Regions from separate parts of the Erwinia sorbitola genome, predicted to be linked through region 2. Evidence: predicted binding sites of a transcription regulator. Region 2 holds the regulator's gene; each other region holds the start of a gene.

Region 1 (8,217 bases), 150 kb from region 2:
CCGCTTCAAAGATGACGTTAACGAAGTCCGTAACGGCATGGAATGTGGTATCGGCGTGAAGAACTACAACGATGTGCGTGTTGGCGATATGATCGAAGTATTCGAAATTATCGAAATCCAGCGTACTATCGACTAATCGTCAGGCAGGTATCCAATAGATTTCGCGTCCCTCAGGGGCAGAAAATGCTTCTGCGACGTGAAAGGTGAAGGGTATTATTTGGGAGGCTTCTGGCCTCCCAAGTTATTTGGAGAGAAAAATTATGGCGAAAGAATTTGGTCGCCCGCAGCGCGTTTCTCAGGAGCTGCAAAAAGAGATCGCTACCATTTTGCAGCGCGAGATTAAAGATCCGCGTTTGGGAATGATGGTAACTGTTTCGGGTGTGGATGTGTCACGTGACCTGGCTTATGCCAAGGTGTTCGTTACTTTCCTCAACGATAAAGACGAAGCGGCAATCAAGGGTGGTCTGCGCGCTCTGGGTGATGCATCTGGTTATATCCGCAGCCTGCTTGGTAAAGCAATGCGACTGCGTATCGTTCCTGAACTGACCTTCTTCTACGATAACTCGCTGGTTGAAGGGATGCGCATGTCTAACCTCGTCACCAACGTGGTCAGAAATGACGAAGAGCGTCGTGGCCCGGCAGAAGATAATCAGGAAGAAGGCAAAGCAGAGTAATGAGTCGTCCTCGCCGTCGCGGTCGCGATATCCACGGCGTACTGTTGCTGGACAAGCCAACCGGGCTCTCCTCCAACGATGCGCTGCAAAAAGTGAAACGTTTGTATAACGCCAATCGTGCCGGGCATACCGGCGCGCTGGATCCACTGGCGACAGGCATGCTGCCGATTTGTCTGGGAGAAGCGACGAAATTCTCCCAGTATCTGCTGGAATCTGATAAACGTTACCGGGTAATTGCTCGCCTGGGCCAGCGTACTGACACCTCAGATGCGGATGGTGTGATTGTCAGTGAGCGCCCGGTAGAATTTACGGCGGAGTCCCTGGAGCAGGCGCTGGAAAGTTTCCGTGGTGAAACTCAGCAGATTCCATCAATGTATTCCGCGCTCAAATATCAGGGCCGTAAGCTGTACGAATATGCTCGCGAAGGGATAGAAGTTCCGCGTGAGTCACGTAGTATTCGTGTATATGAGCTGCTGTTTATTCGCCATGAAAGCAATGAACTTGAGCTGGAAATCCACGTTTCCAAAGGAACGTATATTCGTACCATCATCGACGATCTTGGTGAAAAACTTGGCTGTGGCGCACATGTTACTTATCTGCGTCGCCTTCAGGTTGCCACCTATCCGATTGAGAAGATGGTGACGCTGGAGCAACTCAGCGCCCTGACCGAAGAAGCGCACCGCACCGAGCAGACTCCAGCCGATCTGCTGGATGCACTGCTGATGCCAATGGACAGCCCAGCGGCCGAATATCCGGTAGTCAATCTGCTGAGTTCAGTAGCTGCTTATTTCAAGCAGGGCATGCCGGTTCAGGTGGCGGGCGCACCGGCCAGCGGGTTAGTACGAGTCACTGAAGGTGACGATCGCAAGTTTATCGGCATGGCGGAAATCGCTGACGATGGACGTGTGGCGCCGCGTCGGCTCGTTGTCGAATATTTCGACTAACCGGGTAAAATAGTTCAGGTGGTCGGGCGCGGAATTCAGCATGTTTACTGTTCGAAATATGACGGCTGTGTTTGCGCTTGTCAGGCGCTAAGAGTAGAATGGCGCGGCTTTACACTGGGTTGCTGAATTAGAGATCGGCGCCTGTACATTTATCTTAATTTTTTGGAGTTGTCTCATGTCTCTAAGTGTTGAAACTAAAGCACAGATCGTTGCTGATTTCGGTCGTGACGCAAACGACAGTGGTTCTACTGAAGTTCAGGTTGCACTTCTGAGTGCACAGATCAGTCACCTGCAGGGTCACTTCTCTGAGCACAAGAAAGACCACCACAGCCGTCGCGGTCTGCTGCGCATGGTTTCCCAGCGTCGTAAGCTGCTGGATTACCTGAAGCGTAAAGATGTTGCACGTTACACCAGCCTGATCGAACGTCTGGGTCTGCGTCGCTAAGTCTTACAGGTTGTCCCGCCACGATTTCAGAGCATCTGAAAACTAAAGTGGGTAATCTGGACAACCTGGTGCGAGTTTCGCTGGAAAGGGGCCTTTATGGCCCCTTTTTTCAAGCAAGCGGCAGCAATTACAGGCAAACTATTGTATTGTTGCTGAGTGTGATCTTCAGTTGCAGAGGTTCGCGCGGCTAATGAGAGGCTTTATCCCGTGTGGGATCAGGGTTGTCATTAGTCGCGAGGATGCAAGAATGAAGATTAGAAATCCACGGTTGGTATAAAAAACTACCGACCCTGAAGTTAAGGAACTAATTTTGCTGAATCCGATCGTCAAAAAATTCCAGTATGGTCAGCATACCGTCACTATTGAAACCGGTATGATGGCTCGCCAGGCAACGGCTGCCGTAATGGTTAGCATGGACGACACCGCAGTGTTCGTGACCGTTGTTGGCCGCAAAAATGCAAAACCAGGTCAGGATTTCTTCCCACTGACCGTAAACTATCAGGAGCGTACCTACGCTGCTGGTCGTATCCCAGGTAGCTTCTTCCGTCGCGAAGGCCGTCCAAGTGAAGGTGAAACCCTCACCTCGCGTCTGATTGACCGCCCGCTTCGTCCGTTGTTCCCTGAAGGCTTCGTCAATGAAGTGCAGGTAATCGCTACCGTTGTTTCCGTTAACCCACAGGTTAACCCGGATATCGTTGCGCTGATCGGTGCCTCTGCTGCACTGGCACTGTCTGGTCTGCCATTCAACGGCCCTATCGGCGCAGCGCGCGTCGGTTACCTGAATGATCAGTATGTCCTGAACCCAACCACCGATGAACTCAAAGAGAGCAAGCTGGATCTGGTGGTTGCTGGTACAAAAGGCGCGGTACTGATGGTTGAGTCAGAAGCTGAACTGTTGAGCGAAGACCAGATGTTGGGCGCGGTAGTGTTTGGCCATGACCAGCAGCAGATTGTTATCGACACCATCAACGAGTTGGTGGCAGTTGCAGGCAAACCACGTTGGGACTGGACACCAGAACCTGCCAACGAAGCGTTGAACGCGCGTATCGCTGCACTGGCTGAATCTCGCCTGAGCGATGCCTACCGTATCACCGAAAAACAGGAGCGTTACGCTCAGGTTGACGTGATCAAATCCGAAACCACAGCAGCGCTGCTGGCTGAAGACGAATCACTGGATGCGGGCGAAATCAACGATATCCTGCACGCGCTGGAAAAAGACGTGGTGCGTAGCCGCATTCTGCGCGGTGAGCCACGTATCGATGGCCGTGAAAAAGACATGATTCGTGGTCTGGATGTGCGTACTGGCGTTCTGCCACGTACTCACGGTTCAGCGCTGTTCACCCGTGGTGAAACTCAGGCTCTGGTTACCGCAACGCTGGGTACAGCCCGTGATGCGCAGAACCTTGATGAACTGATGGGCGAGCGTACTGACAACTTCCTGTTCCACTACAACTTCCCTCCATACTCTGTCGGCGAAACCGGCATGGTAGGTTCTCCGAAGCGTCGTGAAATCGGTCACGGTCGTCTGGCGAAGCGCGGCGTGCTGGCAGTGATGCCTAAAGGCGATGCGTTCCCGTACACCGTGCGCGTAGTGTCTGAAATCACTGAATCAAACGGCTCGTCTTCAATGGCGTCTGTTTGTGGTGCTTCTCTGGCACTGATGGATGCAGGCGTACCAATCAAAGCTGCCGTAGCCGGTATCGCGATGGGCCTGGTCAAAGACGAAAACAACTTTGTTGTACTGTCAGATATCCTCGGCGACGAAGATCACCTCGGCGATATGGACTTCAAAGTAGCCGGTAGCCGTGAAGGTATCACCGCGCTGCAGATGGACATCAAAATCGAAGGTATCACCCGCGAAATCATGCATGAAGCACTGAACCAGGCTAAGGGCGCGCGTCTGCACATCCTGAGCGTTATGGAACAGGCTATCAGCACCCCGCGCGGCGACATCTCTCAGTTTGCTCCACGTATTCACACCATTAAGATTAGCGTTGATAAGATTAAAGACGTGATCGGTAAAGGTGGCTCGGTTATCCGTGCGCTGACAGAAGAGACTGGCACTACCATCGAAATCGAAGATGACGGTACGGTGAAAATCGCAGCGACCGACGGTGAGAAAGCGAAATTTGCTATCCGTCGTATCGAAGAGATCACCGCAGAAATCGAAGTGGGTCGTATCTACAACGGTAAAGTGACTCGCATCGTTGATTTTGGTGCCTTCGTAGCTATCGGTGGCGGTAAAGAAGGTCTGGTACATATTTCTCAGATCGCTGATAAGCGTGTAGAGAAAGTGACAGACTACCTGCAGATGGGCCAGGAAGTTCCAGTGAAAGTGCTGGAAGTTGACCGTCAGGGTCGCGTACGCCTGAGCATCAAAGAAGCCAGCGAGCAGGCACAGCCTGCTGAAGCTGAAGCTCCTGTAGCGCCAGCACCTGAAGCAGAATAAACGCATCACCATTGAGTCCTCCGCATCTTCGGATGTGGAGGATTGTTTGAACGCGAGGGCTGGATGGCCTTGTGAACGGCAGGCGGATGACAGGATGCTCGTCCCAATGTTTGTTTTCGGGAGTGGTAAATGAAGCCATTTTTGCGCTGGTGTTTAGTTGCGACAGCTCTGACGCTGTCAGGATGCAGCAGCACCGATTGGCGTAAGAACGAAGTTTTGGCGGTTCCATTGCAGCCTACGCTGCAACAGGAAGTCATTCTCGCTCGTATGGAACAAATACTTGCCAGTCGGTCATTGACCGATGATGAACGCGCACAGCTGTTATATGAGCGCGGAGTGTTGTATGATAGTCTCGGTTTGAGAGCACTGGCGCGAAATGATTTTTCACAAGCGCTGTCTATCAGACCTGATATGCCTGAAGTATTCAATTACTTAGGCATATACTTAACGCAGGCAGGCAACTTTGATGCTGCCTATGAAGCGTTTGATTCTGTACTTGAGCTTGATCCAACTTACAATTATGCGCGTTTAAATCGAGGCATCGCCCTGTATTACGGCGGTAGATTTAAATTGGCGCAAGATGATCTGCTGGCGTTTTATCAAGACGATCCTAACGATCCCTTCCGCAGCCTGTGGCTGTATCTCACTGAACGTGAGATCAACGCAGACCAGGCCAAAGTTTCGCTCAAGCAGCGTTACGACAAAGCGGTTAAGGAGCAATGGGGATGGAATATTGTCGAGTTCTACCTGGGCGAAATCAGCGAAAAAACGCTGATGGAACGGCTTCAGGCAGACGCAACGGATAACACCTCGCTCGCTGAACATCTCAGTGAAACCAACTTCTATTTAGGTAAGTACTACCTAAGTCTGGGGGAGAAGGACAACGCGGAAGCGTTGTTCAAGCTGACGGTCGCCAACAACGTTCACAACTTTGTTGAGCATCGATATGCATTGTTGGAGCTGGCCCTACTCGGCCAGACACAAGACGATTTATCAGAATCTGACCAGCAATAGCTGACGAACTTTTATTGCCCGAATTTTCGAAAAGTCATCATCTTAGCGGATGAGGGCCTTTTTGTTCGTCGAAACCACTAATTTGAGCCGGTTCACACTTTTTGATGAAAATGACTGAAAATTTTCACGACGAGTTATGTAGACTGGCCGCCGCAATCTAAGAGGCACGTGTACTACATGACTGATATCCAAACTACTTTTGCTGACCTTGGCCTGAACGCCGAACTCCTTGAATCACTGACCGGCATGGGCTACGTAAAGCCTTCCCCAATCCAGCTTGAGTGTATTCCTCATCTGCTGGCGGGCCGTGATGTGCTGGGTATGGCGCAGACCGGGAGTGGCAAAACCGCAGCATTCTCGCTGCCGTTATTACACAACATTGATCCTACTGTTAAAGCACCGCAGATTCTGGTGCTGGCACCTACCCGCGAACTGGCGGTTCAGGTTGCTGAAGCGATGACCGAATTCGCTAAACACATGCGCGGTCTTAACGTGGTGGCCCTTTACGGTGGCCAGCGTTACGACGTGCAGCTGCGCGCTCTGCGTCAGGGGCCACAGGTTGTTGTGGGCACACCTGGCCGTCTGCTTGACCACCTGAAACGCGGCACGTTAGATCTTTCTAACCTGCGCGGCCTGGTGCTGGATGAAGCCGATGAAATGCTGCGTATGGGCTTCATCGAAGACGTTGAAACTATCATGGCTCAGATCCCAGACAATCATCAGACTGCTCTGTTCTCTGCCACCATGCCAGAAGCGATTCGTCGTATTACTAAACGCTTTATGAAAGATCCGCAGGAAGTGCGTATCCAGTCAAGCATGACTACACGTCCTGACATCAGCCAGAGCTACTGGACTGCCTATGGCCGTAAAACTGATGCACTGACTCGCTTCTTGGAATCAGAAGACTTTGATGCGGCGATCATCTTCGTACGTACCAAAAATGCCACGCTGGAAGTTGCTGAAGCGCTGGAGCGCAGCGGTTATAACAGTGCTGCACTGAACGGCGATATGAACCAGGCACTGCGTGAGCAGACTCTGGAGCGTCTGAAAGATGGTCGTCTGGACATCCTGATTGCTACCGACGTTGCTGCTCGTGGTCTGGACGTTGAGCGTATCAGCCTGGTTGTTAACTATGACATCCCGATGGACGCAGAATCTTACGTTCACCGTATCGGCCGTACCGGTCGTGCTGGTCGTGCTGGCCGCGCTCTGCTGTTCGTTGAGAACCGTGAGCGTCGTCTGCTGCGTAACATCGAGCGCACCATGAAGCTGACTATTCCTGAAGTGGAACTGCCTAACGCAGAACTGCTGGGTGAGCGTCGTCTGGCTAAGTTTGCCGCTAAAGTTCAGCAGCAGCTGGAAAGCAGCGATCTGGAGCAGTACCGTGCTCTGCTGGCTAAGATGCAGCCTCAGGAAGAAGAGCTGGATATCGAAACTCTGGCCGCAGCTCTGCTGAAAATGGCCCAGGGCGAACGTCCACTGATCGTTCCTGCCGATGCTCCACAGCGTCCTCGCAGCCAGTTCCGTGACCGCGATGATCGCCGTGAAGGCGGTCGTGGTGACCGTCCAGAGCGTGGCCCTCGTGAACCACGCGAAGCACGTGGCGAAGCGGGCGACCGTCCACGTCGTGAACGTCGTGACGTTGGCGATATGGAAGTTTACCGCATCGAAGTTGGCCGTGATGACGGTGTTGAAGTTCGTCATATCGTTGGTGCTATCGCTAACGAAGGCGACATCAGCAGCCGCTACATTGGTAACATCAAGCTGTTCGGTACTCACTCAACTATCGAACTGCCAAAAGGCATGCCGGGCGAAGTTCTGCAACACTTCACTCGTACGCGTATTCTGAATAAACCAATGAATATGCAGCTGATTGGTGATGCACAGCCGCGCAGCAATGACCGTGGCGGCGAACGTCGTCCGGGCGGCCCTGCACGTGGTGGTTTCGGTTCTGGCGCAGGCCGTGAAGGCGGAGCTCCACGCGGTGGTGCTGAAGGCGGTCGTCGCTTCAGCAATGACCGTGGCGGTGAGCGTCGTCCAGGCGGTTTCAACCGTGATGGCGCTACCAGCCGTGGCCCTCGCACTGAAGGCGGCGCAGCACCAACCCGTCGTCGTGATGCGTAATCACTGATGCCAAATAAAAAACCAGCCTTCGGGCTGGTTTTTTTATATCTGAAATCTGGCACGCAGGATCGCACTATCCCTCGGCCGTTATCCTCAATAATTCTACAACTCGTTGCGCGCCTGCATTGCAAGCTCAAAGGAATTGAGTCGCGCTGCGCGATCAAAAATCTGCCCGTTAACCATCACTTCATCGGCCTGGGTCTCACGCAACAGCGCCGCCAGTCCCTGACGAACCTTCTCTTTATCACCCACTATCGACATACTTAGCGCTTGCTGCACGCCGTACTGCTCGGACGGTGACCACAGATTATCCATATTTTCCACCGGCGCCGGTAGCGGGGCAGGCTTGCCACGGCGCAGATTAATAAACTGCTGCTGCATAGAGGTAAACAGGAAGCGGGCATCGCGTTCGCTATCTGCCGCGACAACGTTGACACATACCATCGCATACGGTTTTTCCAGCCGCGCCGAAGGTTTAAAGTTTTCGCGATAAAGATGCAGCGCCTGTAACAGCATATCCGGCGCAAAATGCGAAGCAAAAGCAAACGGCAGGCCCATCTGAGCCGC
Region 2 (8,217 bases):
AGATGACCAAGAATTCGCTTTATGTGTCGCTCAAGGATGGTGACCGGCCCTTGATGGAAATCCTCCGGTGCGTCCAGCACATTACTGCCTGAATCTGGCCCGTCATACTCCAGACGCTGCTGACAGCGCTGAAGTGCAATTTCGCAGGATTGCAGATAGCGCTCTGCCAGCGATGGCGTCAGCATGGTATGTTCGCGCGCCAGAATTGTCATGGCGTTGATATGCTCGACGATAAACTGACTGTGCGTAACCCAAAGCTGCATATCTGCCAGATAGCGGGAATTAAAGGCCGGTTCCTGCATTGCCTGATGTAGTGAATTAAACAGCGCATTGTGTGCCTGATTCACCCGCATCCTCTGGTAGGCCAGCTTCACCGCATCCTGTTCGTTACCCAATAACAGCTGCAATGCCTCCTGATAAGCCTCCAGCGCATCGTGAGCGTTCTGACGCATCAAACCGCTCTGCCACTGCGGCCACAGCCAGATCATGCCACCAAAGGCTATCAGGCAGCCCATTATCGTATCCATCAATCGGGGCAGCAGGAACTGGGCTCCGTTCAGCGACAGCAGTTGCAATGTGTAAACCGCAGTGACGGTGAACCCCACCGTTGCCCAGCCGTAAAACTTGCGGATAAACAGATAGCTCACCAGGGTGATCAGCAGCATCACCAGTAATATCCAGGACTCTGGCGCATGCAGGCCGAGAGTCACGGCAGCAATCGCCAGCCCGGCCAGCGTTCCCAAAGCCCTGTGCTGAATCCGTACCCGGGTTGCACTGTAGCCGTTGAGGCTGACAAACATCACTGTCATCAGTACCCAGTAAGGTTTTGGCAGGTTGAAGAACAGCGCCAGTGAACTGGCAAAGGCCAGCATCACCGCATAACGCGCGGCAGTGCGCAGGGCTGAAGATTTTAACGACAGGTAATTTTTCAACGCAGGAAGCAGCGGCAGGCGGCGCTGGCGATCGGCCATCAGGTCACGGCGGTACAGTGGACGCTGGGTACGCAGCACGCGGGCGATGCGGCTGAAGTGGTAGTAGCAGAAGTGGCCGACCGGATTATCCGGATGCTGACGGGAGATCTTCTCCAGTGCCTGAAGCTGTTTCTCCATGGTGAAACGCTCTGGAAAACGGTGGTAGAGAATGTCGTCGGCCAGCACGCGCAGGCGGGCGGCGATGGTTTGCGCATTCCAGCGGATCACCGCCTCGGCGTGGCTCTGCTCCACCAGCTTCTGCACCTCCTCCGGCTGATGCAGGCTGACCGCTATATGCTCCTGTAAATCAAGCGCCACCTGAAATGCCCGTGTCAGACGCTGGTAGTGGCTATCGCGGCTGGCCGAAAGCATATGCATCTGTTGGTAGCAGGTATTAATCAGATCGACGGCTTTTTGCTGGCGCGCCAGCAGCGGTGGCAAGGCAGTTTGCGGGTCGGTAAGCCGGGTAAGCAGGCTATATTTGGCTTCGCAATAGTCGGCAAGTTCCCGATACAGCAGGCTGAGTGTTTCACGCATCGGCTGCTCTTTCCACAGCCTGAACCAGAACCAGTTAAAAGCGCCGTACCAGACAGTGCCAAGAATATAGAGCAGCGGCGGCTGCCACATTGGCATGCGTCCGGCCAGGCTGAGGGTGAAGATAGCGGCAATCAGCGATGCGGGAAGCAGACGTGCGTGCAGCGGGCTGATCTCACCGGTGACGCCAAGCAGTAGCGCCATCACCAGCAGGATCAGCGGTAGGGGAACCCCTTCGGCACCAGCGTATTGAATCAAAAAGCTGCTGAAGGCAAACAGGCAGCCTCCGACGATCAGGCGTTTAAAGAAACGCTTGTGCGGGGTATCAAGACCAGCATTGTTACAGCAGGCAGGAACTAAAGAGAACAGCAGGCCGTTTTGCAGATGGCCGAGCATCCAGCCGATCGCCACAGGTAAACAGAGCACCAGCGTCTGCCTGAGTGCATAGTTCACTTCGGGATGATAGATGATTCTCCGCCACATGAGCCACACCAAATAAAAACGGCGCGACAGGGGGTCGCGCCGTGGGTTCAGAGCCGGTTAACGTGTGCCGTAAACAACGATGGTTTTACCATGTGCGGAGATCAGGTTCTGATCTTCCAGCATTTTCAGAATACGACCTACGGTTTCACGGGAGCAGCCGACGATCTGGCCGATCTCCTGACGGGTGATTTTAATCTGCATACCATCCGGGTGAGTCATGGCATCCGGTTGTTTCGCCAGATTCAGTAACGTCTGGGCGATGCGTCCGGTCACATCAAGGAAAGCTAAGTTACCCACTTTCTCTGAGGTGACTTGCAGGCGACGCGCCATCTGTGAAGACAGGCGCATCAGAATGTCAGGATTCACCTGAATCAACTGACGGAATTTTTTATAGGAAATTTCAGCCACTTCACAGGCTGTTTTCGCACGTACCCACGCACTACGCTCCTGCCCCTCTTCAAAGAGACCCAGTTCGCCAATAAAGTCGCCCTGGTTGAGGTAGGAGAGGATCATCTCTTTGCCTTCTTCATCCTTGATTAACACCGCTACCGATCCTTTAACGATATAGTAGAGGGTTTCCGCCTTCTCACCCTGATGAATCAGAGTGCTTTTGGATGGATATTTGTGAATATGGCAATGAGACAGGAACCATTCGAGAGTAGGGTCTGTTTGCGGTTTGCCGAGAACCATTCGCTGTTATCCTCTGTTGTAATCGTGCCTAAATATACCCTTCATCTACGAGTGACAGAGGCGTTGCCGCCGAACTGCTGCGCGAGGAGGCTGGATATACAGGGCTAAATCCCTGCCAGGCGTTGAAATAGTCAAGCGTTCCCATAGGAAATTTGTACGGGCCTCTGTTAGGAGCATGGCTCGAGCTGTCGTCCCGTTTTTACTGTGCATTCTCATGCCAGTAAAATATTGCAGCCTCGTTTGTAGCACAGCTTTACAAGACTGTCTTCTGTTGTCTCGCTTCAGCATAGTTGTAAAACGGCGGCGTTGCCGTTTTTGTTAGCGCAGCGTACTCTTTCTGCACTGGTTCAATGAGAGGATTTTGCGATGCATGCACGAGTTAAGTGGGTTGAAGGAATGACGTTTTTGGGAGAATCCTCCTCAGGCCATCAGATTCTGATGGATGGAAATGCAGGGGATAAAGCTCCCAGCCCGATGGAAATGGTGCTGATGGCGGCCGGGGGCTGTAGTGCTATCGACGTGGTGTCTATTTTGCAGAAAGGCCGTAACGATGTCGCCGACTGTGAGGTTAAACTGACGTCAGAACGCCGTGAAGAGGCTCCACGCATTTTCACCCATATCAACCTGCACTTTATTGTCAGCGGCAAGGCTCTGGGCGATAAAGCGGTATCACGTGCGGTCGATCTCTCCGCAGAGAAATATTGCTCAGTGGCGATTATGCTGGGGAAAAGCGTGGAGATCACCCACAGCTATGAAGTGATAGAGCTGACCTGATAGTGATGATTTAATCCAATCGGCGGTCTTATCAGGCCGCCCGAAACTGATGCAGCTTGCCGTGATCTTCCCCTCCCTGTTTCGATTTGTCCCCTTTGATAGCCAATTTTCTGCACATCATGCGGAACGGTAACTACCCGCATTTCACGCCACAGCGAGTGGATGACTCCAGCAGTATATTTTTCCTTGTTTTGCTTTCTTTCTTGCTGGCCTGCGGGCTGGTTAAACGAACGTCCGGGTTGTCTGGTTTGTGGTCTTAACCTTGCAACCAATCAAGGAGCACTGATGAATACTGAGAGTTTAATTCACGATGTCACATCAAAGGTACTGCAATGGCGGCGTCATATTCACGCAAACGCTGAACTCTCTTTTCATGAGCAGGGAACGGCAGATTATGTTGCCGCTGAACTGGCAAAGTTTGGCCCGTTAACCCTCACCCGGCCGACGCCAAATAGCGTGCTGGCAGAGCTTGCCGGGCCGCATGGCGACCGCTGTATTGCTTTACGTGCAGATATGGATGCCTTACCCATTGAAGAGTTGAACCAGGAGGCGTTTACCTCGCATAACCATGGGGTAATGCATGCATGTGGGCACGATTCGCATACGGCCATGCTGATGGGGGCCGCGTGGGTGCTGTGCCAGCAGCAGGAGAAGATTAACGGAAAAGTGCGCTTTATTTTTCAGCATGCAGAAGAGGTGCCGCCCGGAGGGGCCAGCGAGCTGGTGAAACTGGGCGTACTGGATGGGGTAGCGCAGATCTTTGGTTTACATGTGTTTCCAGGATTACCTACCGGAAAAGTGGCGATAAAAGAGGGGGTATTCAGCGCGGCCTGCGATAACTTCGATCTGATTATCCAGGGCAAAGGTTCTCATGCTGCGATGCCGCAGGACAGTACCGACCCGCTGGTGCTGGGGGCTGGGGTGGTGCAGGCGTTACAGCAGATTGTGTCGCGCCGGCTGGATGCCAACGATGGCGCAGTGCTGAGTGTCGCGAGTTTTATGGCTGAGGGAGGCTATAACGTGATCCCTGATAAGGCGCACCTGCGCGGTACGCTGCGTACCCTGAGTCAGCATAACCGTACCTGCATTCCGCAGATGGTATCTCAACTGCTGGATGGTATGACGCAGGCCGTAGGTGCCAGCTATGTGCTCAAATGGACGCCGGGTTACACCATGGGGGTCAATCACCCGGACGCCTGCCGCATCGCTGAGGAGAGTGTGAAGGCGGCGCTGGGAAAAGAGGCGTTGCAGAGCATGCATAGCCCGATGTTTGGCTGCGAAGACTTCTCGGCCTATCAGCAGGTGGTGCCGGGCTGTTTCCTGTGGGTTGGCTCGGGTAATAAACAAAAAGGCACCTGCTGGGGACTGCATAACCCCCATTTCCGTCTTGACGAAGATGTTCTGAAAATAGGGGTCAGTCTGCATACTGCACTGATTCATCGACTGCTGATCAAGGCGTAATGGCCGGGGCCGGGTCAGCCGATTTTCTTACCTTCGATCAGACGCTTGACCAGCGGCCCCATAATCAGCTCCATTGCCAGCCCCATTTTCCCACCCGGCACTACCAGGGTTTTAATATGGGAGATAAACGATCCCTGTATCATCGACAGAAGATAAGGGAAGTCGATATCCTCCAGCCCCTGGAAGTGGATCACCACAAAACTTTCATCCAGCGACGGGATGCCGCGTGCGGCGAAGGGGTTTGAGGTATCTACCGTTGGTACGCGCTGGAAGTTGATATGAGTGCGGGAGAACTGGGGCGTAATAAAGTTAATGTAGTCCTCCATTGAACGCACTACCGAATCCATCACGGCTTCGCGCGAATGGCCGCGTTCACCGGTGTCCCGCACCAGCTTCTGGATCCACTCCAGGTTGACGATAGGCACCACGCCGACCAGCAGGTCGACTTTTTCGGCCACATTGTGCTGCGGTGTCATCACTCCGCCATGCAATCCTTCATAAAACAGCACGTCGGTGGGTTCAGGCAGCGGCTGCCAGGGTGTGAAAGTGCCCGGTACCTGATTCCACGGCACCGCTTCATCATAGGTATGCAGATACTTACGCGACTTACCGCTGCCGCTGCGGCCATATTCAGTGAACGTCTGTTCCAGCAGGCCGAAATCATTGGCTTCCGGGCCAAAATAGCTGACGTGTTTACCCATATCGCGCGCTTTGCGGATCGCCATATCCATTTCCGGACGGGTAAAACGGTGGAAACTGTCCCCTTCGACCTCAGCGGCGCGCAGATTAAGCTGCTGAAATATCTTCCTGAAGGCCAGGCTGGTGGTGGTGGTTCCCGCACCGCTGGAACCCGTGACGGCGATAACCGGATGTTTGGCTGACATAACGCACTACTCCCTCAGAGAGATCTTACTGACGGATCATAGGTAACATGTTTTCCCCGTCAAAGTCATCAATGCTTAATTGCGAAACTGGCTGCGCGGCATGATGTTGACGGACTCATGCAGTTCAGACCACACCAGCACCACTTCGCCACTGTGGAGCTGGCGGCGCACATCATCCACCTTCTGTTTTAGCGACCGCTCCTGCTCGCCGTAATCGGTGCCTTCGCGCAGCACAAAGGATTCAATCAGGTTATCGAGGGTTTCGTTATCCAGGTCTTTCCACGGAATAATCATTATTTCTCCAGCCAGGGGGTAAGCCACTGAGGTATACGCTGCTCCAGCCACATAGTCGGTTTGCGCAGCGTACCGCCGACAAAGCCAACATGGCCGCCGTGCTGTGTGAGCTGATACTCAACGCAGGCGGGCAGCATGGCTGAGTCCGGGATCACCTCAGGGGTCATAAATGGATCGTCTTTGGCGTGAATCACCAGCAACGGTTTTCGCACGCCCGGCAGCAGCGGCAGAGCGCTGCAACGGCGATAGTAGTCGGTGGCATCATCAAAGCCGTGCGCGCGAGCGGTAATCGCATCGTCAAAGTCGCGCAGCAGACGCAGCGATTTTAACTGGGCCATGTCCACGGGCAGAGTTCCGGGCCATGCGCGAAGTTTACGTTCGGCATTCTGTTTTAACAGCCCCAGCAGATAGCGCTGATAGACGCGGGAAAATCCCTGCTCCAGCCGCTGGCTACAGGGTTCCAGCATCAGTGGAGCAGACACCACCACGCCAGCATCCAGCAGGCACTCCTCTCCCTGTCTGCCCATCAGGCAGGCCAGCATATTGCCACCCAGCGAAATTCCAACCGCAGCGGTAGGAACCCGGCCCCACTCATCGCGCAGCCATTGCAGAAAGTAGCTGGCATCCCCGGTCTCGCCGGAATGATAGATACGGTTGAGCCGGTTAGGCACGCCGCTACAGCCGCGAAAGTGCATCACCACGCCAAGCCAGCCGCGATCTTTCCACGCCTGCAACAGACCGTGTGCATAAGGGCTGTGGAAGCTGCCCTCCAGCCCGTGGAACAGTACGACACGAGGTTTATCACGCGCGCTGGCCGGGTCTTCACTCCACGCCAGATCAACAAAGTCGCTGTCCGGCAGCGTCAGACGCTGCCAGTGGGGTTGCAGAGTAATACGACGGCGCAACAGCCGTGGCAATATCGTTTGCAGATGCGGGTTGCTGGCGCCCGGTAATGGGCGGAAAGCGTTATCTGTCATGGCACTAAAAATTATCGGGGAAGAGCTTGTAGGATCCATAGCACGCTGTTAGCTTCGTCAGGTTGTTAATTTTTCAGAGGGGTGGGAGCACCCGTTCTATGGAACTGAGTCTGTTTTTATCCATGTTAGGTTTTCTCTGGGTCGCAGCGATCACGCCCGGCCCTAATAATATGTTACTCACCGCCTCAGGTGCTAATTTTGGTTTTTTGCGCTCTCTGATGTTGCTGATAGGCATAATGATCGGCATGCAGGTGATGCTGCTGATGGTTGCCTTTGGCGTAGGTGGTTTAATTCTGCTTTACCCTTCCCTTCATCTGTTCCTCAAGATAGCAGGCAGTGTTTACCTGCTCTGGCTGGCGTGGAAGATCGGTACTGCCGAATATGAAAAACTGGAAACGAACAATGCTCCTGCCGCACCGATGCCGTTCTGGCAGGGCGGGCTGTTGCAGCTGATCAATCCAAAAGCCTGGCTGATGGCGCTCGGTGCTGTCGCCAGCTTCAGTCTGGCAGGTGAAGCCTACCGCAGTTCGGTAATTGCTATCAGTATTGGTATGGCGCTGGTCAATGTGGTTTCCGGTGTGATCTGGTTAGGCTTCGGTACGCTGATAGGGCGCATTCTGCGTAGTCGCCGCGCCTGGACTATTTTCAACGTATTTATGGGGGGGTTAACGGCGGGGTGTGTTTTGCTCATCTGGCACTGACAACGCCTGTACACCGCTGCGACGGCGTTGCTGCGCCGTCTCGCCATGCTCACATACTGATGTATGCTGCGCTTGCTTAACGTCTGGCGCCTTGTCTCGCTGGCGTACAGGCGTTGTCCTGTCGACGATGTACACCCAGTTACGGCGTTACTGCGCCGTCTCGCTATGGTTACATACTGATGTATGCTGCGCTTGCTTAACGTCTGGCGCCTTGTCTCGCTGGCGTACAGGCGTTGTCCTGTCGACGGTGTACACCGCAGTTACGGCGTTACTGCGCCGTCTCGCCATGGTCACATACTGATGAGTGCTGCGCTTGCTTAACGTCTGGCGCCTTGTCTCGCTGGCGTACAGGCGTTGTCCTGTCGACGATGTACACCGCAGTTACGGCGTTGCTGCGCCGTCTCGCCATGGTCACATACTGATGAATGCTGCGCTTGCTTAACGTCTG
Region 3 (8,217 bases), 440 kb from region 2:
GGGAATGGGGGGAGGATTTTACGATCGTACCTTACAGAACTGGCAGCAACATGGCTTTATGCCGGTGGGTCTGGCTCACGACTGTCAGCAGGTGGAGAGAGTGCCGGTGGAGCAGTGGGATGTGCCGTTACCCGCGTTAATTACCCCGTCAAAAATATGGCAGTGGTAATTCATGAGGAAGCACACGTCGATCAGGGTCAGGCATGCCTGACCCCTACGGTATCTGCCAGTGCTGACTTGTTGCGGGGGGCGAGGCTCGCCAAGGGTCAGGCATGCCTGACCCCTACGATAACTGCCCATGCTGATTTGTTGCGGGGGCGAGGCTCGCCAAGGCTCAGGCATGCCTGACCCCTACGGTATCTGCCAGTGCTGACTTGTTGCGGGGGGCGAGGCTCGCCCAGGGTCAGGCATGCCTGACCCCTACGGTATCTGCCGATGCTGATTTGTTGCGGGGGCGAGACTCGCCCAGGGTCAGGCATGCCTGACCCCTACGGTAACTGCCCATGCTGATTTGTTGCGGGCGCGAGGCTCGCCAAGGGTCAGGCATGCCTGACCCCTACGGTAACTGCCAGTGCTGACTTGTTGCGGGCGCGAGGCTCGCCCAGGGTCAGGCATGCCTGACCCCTACGGTAACTGCCCATGCTGATTTGTTGCGGGCGCGAGGCTCGCCAAGGGTCAGGCATGCCTGACCCCTACGGTAACTGCCAGTGCTGACTCGTTGCGGGCGCGAGGCTCGCCCAGGGTCAGGCATGCCTGACCCCTACGATAACTGCCGATGCTGATTTGTTGCGGGGGCGAGGCTCGCCAAGGGTCAGGCATGCCTGAACCCTACGGTATCTGCCAGTGCTGACTTGTTGCGGGGGGCGAGGCTCGCCAAGGGTCAGGCATGCCTGATCCCTACGATAACTGCCCATGCTGATTTGTTGCGGGCGCGAGGCTCGCCAAGGGTCAGGCATGCCTGACACCTACGATAACTGCCGATGCTGATTTGTTGCGGGCGCGAGGCTCGCCAAGGGTCAGGCATGCCTGACCCCTACGGTAACTGCCAGTGCTGACTTGTTGCGGGGGGCGAGGCTCGCCCAGGGTCAGGCATGCCTGACCCCTACGGTATCTGCCGATGCTGATTTGTCGTAGGGGCGAGGCACGCCTCGCCCGGGTTCAGACCTGCCACCCATCACTTACCGTGGCGTGACGCGATAGATAATCAGTACAGCAGACGCGCGCGGACGGTGCCTGGAATGTTCTTCATCAGCTGAAGTGCCTTATCAGCCACGTCCTGCGGTGCATCAACGTCGATGACGACATAGCCCATCTGAGGCGTTGTTTGCAGATACTGCGCGGAGATGTTGATGCCCTGATCAGCAAAGATCAGGTTGATCGCCGTCAGCACGCCCGGACGGTTCTCATGGATGTGCATCAGGCGGCTGACATTCGCGCCGTGCATTGGCAGTGAGGCTTCCGGGAAGTTAACGGCTGACAGCGTGGAACCATTGTCAGAGTATTTCGCCAGCTTGCCCGCCACTTCAATCCCGATGTTCTCCTGAGCTTCCTGAGTGGATCCCCCGATATGCGGCGTCAGGATCACGTTGTCGAACTCACACAGCGGTGAATTGAACGGATCGCTGTTGGTCGCAGGCTCTTCCGGGAATACGTCAATCGCCGCGCCCGCCAGATGCTTAGTCGCCAGCACATGGCACAGTGCAGGGATATCAACCACGGTTCCGCGTGAAGCGTTGATCAGCAGCGCTCCTGGCTTCATCAGCGCCAGCTCTTCCGGCCCCATCATATTCTGGGTCGACTGGGTTTCCGGCACATGCAGGCTGACAACATCGCTCATATTCAGCAAATCGGAGAGATGCTGAACCTGAGTGGCATTACCCAGCGGCAGTTTGCTTTCAATGTCGTAGAAGAAGACATGCATGCCCAGGCTCTCAGCCAGCACACCCAGCTGCATACCGATGTGACCGTAGCCGATGATGCCCAGCTTCTTACCACGGGCTTCATAGGAACCAACAGCCAGCTTATGCCACTCACCGCGGTGGGCTTTCGCATTCGCCGCCGGAACGCCGCGCAGCATCAGCAGCAGTTCACCGATAACCAGTTCAGCTACGGATCGGGTATTGGAGAAAGGTGCGTTGAACACCGGAATACCACGCTTCGCTGCTGCATCCAGATCAACCTGGTTAGTTCCGATGCAGAAGCAGCCAACGGCCACCAGTTTTTCTGCCGCAGCAAAGATCTCTTCGGTGAGGTTGGTGCGCGAACGCAGCCCGATGAAATGCGCATCACGGATGGATTCTTTCAGTGTTTCGCTATCCAGTGCGCCCTTGTGAAATTCAATGTTGGTGTAGCCAGCAGAGCGCAGATTATCAACTGCACTCTGGTGAACGCCTTCCACCAGCAGGAATTTAATTTTGTCTTTCTCCAGTGATACTTTTGCCATTTCCCGACCCTATTTAGCAGACTTCAGATGTGGCTGAATCCCCGAAATTTTCTCCGCTGACAGACACAGTGGCTGCCAACTACGATGGATAATTCGCGGGGATATAAGATTGCCTTCTGTCAAAATAACAAAATTTACGCTGGCGGCAATACAAACGATTGCCTGGCTTCCAGCATGGCAAGCCCGACTCGCAGCACATTGCGATAGAAAATCATGGTGTAGAGCGAACCCTCAGGAGGATCGCGCCTAAGGGAGCCACTATGTGACATAAGTCACTAAATTTCGCCTGCAAAAGAAAAGATGTTTTTCGTATAAAAATAACCGGCACCGTTTGGATGCCGGACAGATCATTTTTTAATGGTTTGTACGCCGTTAGCGGTACCAATCAACGCTACATCCGCGCCGCGGGCAGCAAACAGTCCGACAGTCACCACTCCAGGCAGGGCGTTAATCGCCGCTTCCAGGCGAGTCGGGTCAATAATCTTAAGATTATGCACATCGAGAATAATGTTGCCGTTATCGGTCAACACGTTCTGACGATACTCCGGCTGTCCGCCCAGCTTCACCAGCTCACGGGCCACATAGGAACGCGCCATTGGGATAACTTCTACCGGCAGAGGGAAACGCCCCAGCACATCAACCTGTTTGGAGGCATCTGCAATGCAGATAAAACGCTGCGCCACGGCGGCAATAATTTTCTCACGCGTCAGCGCAGCGCCCCCGCCTTTAATCATCTGCATCTGGCCGTTGATCTCATCCGCACCGTCAACGTAAACCGCCAGCTCATCGATCTCATTAAGATCGAAGACGTGAATGCCATAGCCCTTCAGTTTAGCGGTTGAGGCCTCCGAACTGGATACTGCCCCTTCGATCTGATGCTTAATCGAGGCCAGCGCATCAATAAAATGTGCCGCCGTCGAACCGGTACCTACCCCAACAATCGTGCCGGGGGTAACGTAATCGAGCGCCGCCCAGCCGACAGCTTTTTTCAGTTCATCTTGTGTCATGGTATGTTTAAAACCTCTGAGTCACTGTGTGCGCGTAGTATAAAGCAAGGCTCGGGAAAAAACGCCATGGCAGGGTGTTGATTCGCAGGATTGGAACGCAGCCCACAAAGTGGTTGATTCATAAAGTGACGTAAGCTCATAGCAAACTGCTCAAAATATGGCATAGTGCAAAAACCACACCTGAAAAAGAGTACAACGATTAATGAAACGCCCAGATTATCGAACGCTTCAGGCGCTGGATGCAGTGATTCGCGAACGCGGCTTTGAACGAGCTGCGCAAAAGCTCTGTATTACCCAGTCTGCGGTTTCCCAGCGCATCAAGCAGCTGGAGAATATGTTTGGCCAGCCTCTGCTGGTGCGAACCGTACCGCCACGCCCGACGGAACAGGGCCAGAAGCTGCTGGCGTTATTACATCAGGTCGAGCTGCTGGAAGAGGAGTGGCTGGGTGACGATAATAGCGGTACAACACCACTGCTGCTGTCGCTGGCGGTTAACGCCGACAGTCTGGCGACCTGGCTGCTGCCAGCGCTCAAAACGGTGCTGACGGATTCCCCGGTTCGTCTCAATCTTCAGGTTGAAGATGAGACCCGAACACAGGAGCGCCTGCGTCGCGGTGAAGTGGTCGGTGCCGTCAGTATCCAGCCACAACCGCTGCCAAGCTGTCTCGTCGATCAGCTTGGTGCTCTCGACTATCTGTTCGTTGGCTCGAAGGAGTTCGCTGCGCGTTACTTCCCTAATGGCGTCACGCGTTCTGCGCTGCTGAAGGCACCAGCGGTGGCATTTGACCATCTTGATGATATGCACCAGGCCTTTTTACAGCAGAACTTTGACCTGTCGCCGGGCAGCGTGCCTTGCCATATCGTCAACTCGTCAGAAGCCTTTGTGCAGCTGGCCCGCCAGGGAACCACCTGCTGTATGATCCCGCACTTGCAGATTGAGCGCGAACTGGCAGAGGGGGAATTGATCGATTTAACCCCGGGTCTGTTGCAGCGCCGTATGCTCTACTGGCACCGTTTTGCCCCGGAAAGCCGTCTGATGCGCAAAGTGACCGATGCGTTGCTGGCACATGGCCACCGCGTGCTGCGTCAGGATACGGAATAAAAAAGGGCGGCCCACAGGGTCGCCCTTATTGTTTACGCTGTCGGTGCAGAATTACTGGTTACGCTGTAATTCAAACACTACATCAACCTGATCGTCGAAATGAATACTCTGCTGCTCGTAAGTCTGAGCGGCGGAGGTTAATGGTGCCGCATCGGCCGCTTTATACATGCGCGCAATTGGCATTGGCTGGTAGTTAGCCACATGGTAACGAATGCTGTACACCGGCCCCAGCTTAGTGCCAAAGCCCTGCGCCAGCTCACCCGCCTGCTTAGTTGCGTCATCAATTGCCGCTTTGCGCGCTTTAATACGATACTCATCAGGATTTGCCACGCCCAGCTCAACCGAGCGGATCTCGTTCAGGCCCGATTTCAGTGCACCGTCCAGCAGCTCGTTAAGTTTATCCAGCTGACGCAGGGTGACCTGCACCTGACGCACTGCGCGATAACCTTTCAGCACCGATTTTCCATCTTTCAGATAGTCATATTCCGGCTGAGTACGCAGGTTAGCCGCATTGATATCTTTCTTTTCAATGCCGCTTTTATTCAGAAAATCAAAATATTGCTGTACACGACCATCTGCCTGCTTTTTCGCTTCGCTGGCATCTTTCGCGGAAACATTCACTTCAATTGAGAGAGTGGCTATATCCGGGGTGGCATCAACACTCGACTGTCCAGAGGTGACCACATGCGGGCCATTCGGTAATTCGTCTGCCTGCACAGCTAAGGGCATTGTGCCCAATCCAATCATTGCGGCCAGGGCCAGTTTCGTCAGCTTCACTGCTTCCTCCATGCGGTCTGTCATCATTTTTTCGATAGCGCTACAAAGGTAACAGTAGCGGATTGTTCCGTCAAAGTGCAACGTAACAACATTTTTTATGGATCATATGGGCATATCTTAATATAGGACATCAACTCTGATACTGAGTTCCCATTACCACAAAGAGAGTGCCTGTAATGCCAGTTTCAGCGCTATTGCCCACATCACCAGACCGACCAGCAGGTTGATGATACGCTGGGCGCGGGTGGTATTCAGCAGCGGTGCCAGCCATGCTGCCAGCAGTGCGAGACCAAAGAACCACACCACTGAAGCACAGACAGAACCGAGTGCAAACCAGCGCCGGGCGTCAGAAGGCAGCTGACCGCCCAGGCTGCCCAGCACCACAAAGGTATCCAGGTAAACGTGCGGATTAAGCCAGGTGACGGCCATCATGGTCGCCACAATTCGCCAGCGCCCCTGCTTTAATGCCTCAGCTGACGCCAGAATAATATCACCACTGAATGCTGTACGCAGTGCTCCCCAGCCATACCATAACAGGAAAAGTACTCCGCCCCATGTCACCAGATTGAGCAGCAGAGTTGACTGGTTTAGCAGCGCACTACCGCCGAATATGCCGCCACAGATCAACGCGATATCGCTCAATGTACAGAGCGCAGCGGTCATCAGATGATACTGGCGACGCACTCCCTGATTCATGACAAAAGCATTTTGCGGACCGAGGGGTAGAATAAGAGCAGCACCCATGGCAACCCCCTGAAAATAAACAGATAACACTATAAATTCCTCATCATTATCGCTTTGATGAGAAGTGTATAGCGGCTGCATTATTAGGGGAAATTATAATATTTAATCAACGATTAGGCTAATTAATGGAAGGGTATCCTGATGGCGGGCTGCCCCCTAAAAAGGAGCCAGCCCGGAAAGTTTTATTGCGGTAATTTAATCGGTTCCGCCGATTCAGGCTCTGTTACCTTATGCAGATGCACATCCATCTGCGGGTAAGGGATACCGATATTATTGGCATCAAGCGCCCGCTTAAAGTTCTTCATCAGATCCCAGTAAACATCCTGCAAGTCACCAGCCTTGCTCCAGCAGCGCACGACAAAGTTAACTGAAGAGGCCGCCAGTTCATTCAGGCCAATCTGTACGCCACGCTCCTGAAGTACACGAGAGTCAGCATCGACGACTTCACGCAGCAGTCTGAGCACGTGATCAACGTCAGCGTCGTAAGCCACGCCGATTATAAATTCGTTACGGCGCTCCGGCTCACGGGAGAAGTTAATAATATTTCCGGCAATGATTTTACCGTTTGGTACCACCACCATCTTGCCGTCTGCGCTGCGTAAGGTGGTTGAGAATATTTGTACGTTAAGCACCGTACCCATTACACCTCCGAGGTCGACAAACTCACCGGCGCGGAAAGGACGGAAGGTAACCAGCAGCACACCAGCGGCCAGGTTAGAGAGCGATCCTTGTAGCGCAAGGCCGATAGCCAAACCGGCGGCACCCAGCACCGCAATAACGGAGGCGGTCTGCACACCCACACGCCCCAGCGCAGCAATCAGGGTAAAGGCGATGATTCCGTAGCGCACCAGCGCTGAGAGGAAGTCAGCTACGGTGGCATCGATATGACGTGCCAGCATCACTTTATTAATGGTATTTGAGATCATGCGCGCCACGATCATACCGATGATGGCGATGGCAATTGCCGCGACAATATTTACCGCATAGCTTAACAGCAGCGCCTGATTGCGTACCAGCCAGCCGCCCGCATTATTAATGCCATTAACCACATTTAAATCTTCCATTGCCTGTCCTGTTTTTGGCCCAATCTGGGCGTTCAAATCACTGCCGTTAATCGACAACCAGTCCAGTTAAGGGTATGCAAGAAAATGAGGTTCTGCCAAATAAGTGGGGAAATTTCCTGAAGATTCCAGATTTTATCCATAAAAAAAGGCCCGTCAGGGCCTTTTTTAAACAGAGAATGAATTACAGTACGTCGACTGCGTTCAGCTCTTTAAATGCCTGCTCCAGGCGCACGATCATGGATGCCTGTGAAGCGCGCAGCCATACACGTGGGTCGTAGTATTTCTTGTTAGGTTTGTCAGCCCCTTCCGGGTTGCCCAACTGCGCCTGCAAGTAACCTTCGTTCTTTTTGTAGTATTGCAGGATACCGTCCCATGTTGCCCACTGGGTATCGGTATCGATGTTCATTTTGATCACGCCGTAACTGATAGACTCTTCGATTTCAGCCGCAGATGAACCGGAACCACCGTGGAACACGAAGTCCAGCGAGTTATGTGGCAGGTTATGTTTCTTGCTGACGTAGTCCTGAGAATCACGCAGGATGGTCGGAGTCAGTTTAACGTTGCCTGGCTTGTAAACGCCGTGCACGTTACCGAACGAAGCAGCAATAGTGAAACGCGGGCTGATAGCGTTCAGCTTGGTGTAAGCATAATCAACGTCTTCTGGCTGAGTATACAGAGCAGAAGCGTCCATGTGGCTGTTGTCCACGCCGTCTTCTTCACCACCGGTGCAACCCAGTTCAATTTCCAGGGTCATGTCGATTTTCGCCATGCGCGCCAGGTATTTGCTGGAGATCTCGATGTTCTCTTCCAGTGACTCTTCAGACAGGTCAATCATATGAGAAGAGAACAGCGGCTTACCGGTTTTAGCGAAGTGAGCTTCACCCGCGTCCAGCAGACCATCGATCCACGGCAGCAGTTTCTTCGCGCAGTGGTCAGTATGCAGAATCACCGGCACACCGTAGTGTTCAGCCATCTGGTGAACGTGATGCGCGCCAGAAATGGCACCCAAAATAGCAGCAGCCTGTGGCTTGTCAGATTTCAGGCCTTTACCTGCGATGAAACCTGCACCACCGTTGGAGA

Evidence for each region. Region 2 encodes CRP, which controls carbon source genes, mostly activating them, when cyclic AMP is high. Its sites were predicted from a motif close to ATGTGANNNNNNTCACAT; they were not measured.
Region 1: a site for CRP is predicted at 5,607-5,624, ahead of yrbN (protein YrbN). Genes of this name have one in related genera too.
Region 3: a site for CRP is predicted at 2,704-2,721, ahead of serA (phosphoglycerate dehydrogenase). Genes of this name have one in related genera too.

The regions. Positions count from the first base shown of each region.
Region 1 is NZ_CP046509.1:535,329-543,545, forward strand. Features, by position in the region: gene infB (translation initiation factor IF-2) at 1-136, shown strand, start outside; gene rbfA (30S ribosome-binding factor RbfA) at 261-674, shown strand; gene truB (tRNA pseudouridine(55) synthase TruB) at 674-1,618, shown strand; gene rpsO (30S ribosomal protein S15) at 1,794-2,063, shown strand; gene pnp (polyribonucleotide nucleotidyltransferase) at 2,374-4,512, shown strand; gene nlpI (lipoprotein NlpI) at 4,642-5,526, shown strand; gene yrbN (protein YrbN) at 5,631-5,687, shown strand; gene GN242_RS02500 (DEAD/DEAH family ATP-dependent RNA helicase) at 5,704-7,650, shown strand; gene GN242_RS02505 (luciferase-like monooxygenase) at 7,753-8,217, opposite strand, start outside.
Region 2 is NZ_CP046509.1:380,859-389,075, forward strand. Features, by position in the region: gene GN242_RS01620 (YccS/YhfK family putative transporter) at 1-1,988, opposite strand, end outside; gene crp (cAMP-activated global transcriptional regulator CRP) at 2,046-2,678, opposite strand; gene GN242_RS01630 (OsmC family protein) at 3,045-3,452, shown strand; gene GN242_RS01635 (amidohydrolase) at 3,738-4,913, shown strand; gene GN242_RS01640 (phosphoribulokinase) at 4,928-5,797, opposite strand; gene GN242_RS01645 (YheU family protein) at 5,873-6,091, opposite strand; gene GN242_RS01650 (hydrolase) at 6,091-7,107, opposite strand; gene GN242_RS01655 (LysE family translocator) at 7,167-7,769, shown strand.
Region 3 is NZ_CP046509.1:823,520-831,736, reverse strand. Features, by position in the region: gene GN242_RS03760 (5-formyltetrahydrofolate cyclo-ligase) at 1-169, shown strand, start outside; gene serA (phosphoglycerate dehydrogenase) at 1,205-2,443, opposite strand; gene rpiA (ribose-5-phosphate isomerase RpiA) at 2,791-3,450, opposite strand; gene GN242_RS03745 (LysR family transcriptional regulator ArgP) at 3,653-4,552, shown strand; gene GN242_RS03740 (oxidative stress defense protein) at 4,604-5,329, opposite strand; gene argO (arginine exporter ArgO) at 5,483-6,103, opposite strand; gene mscS (small-conductance mechanosensitive channel MscS) at 6,256-7,137, opposite strand; gene fbaA (class II fructose-bisphosphate aldolase) at 7,319-8,217, opposite strand, start outside.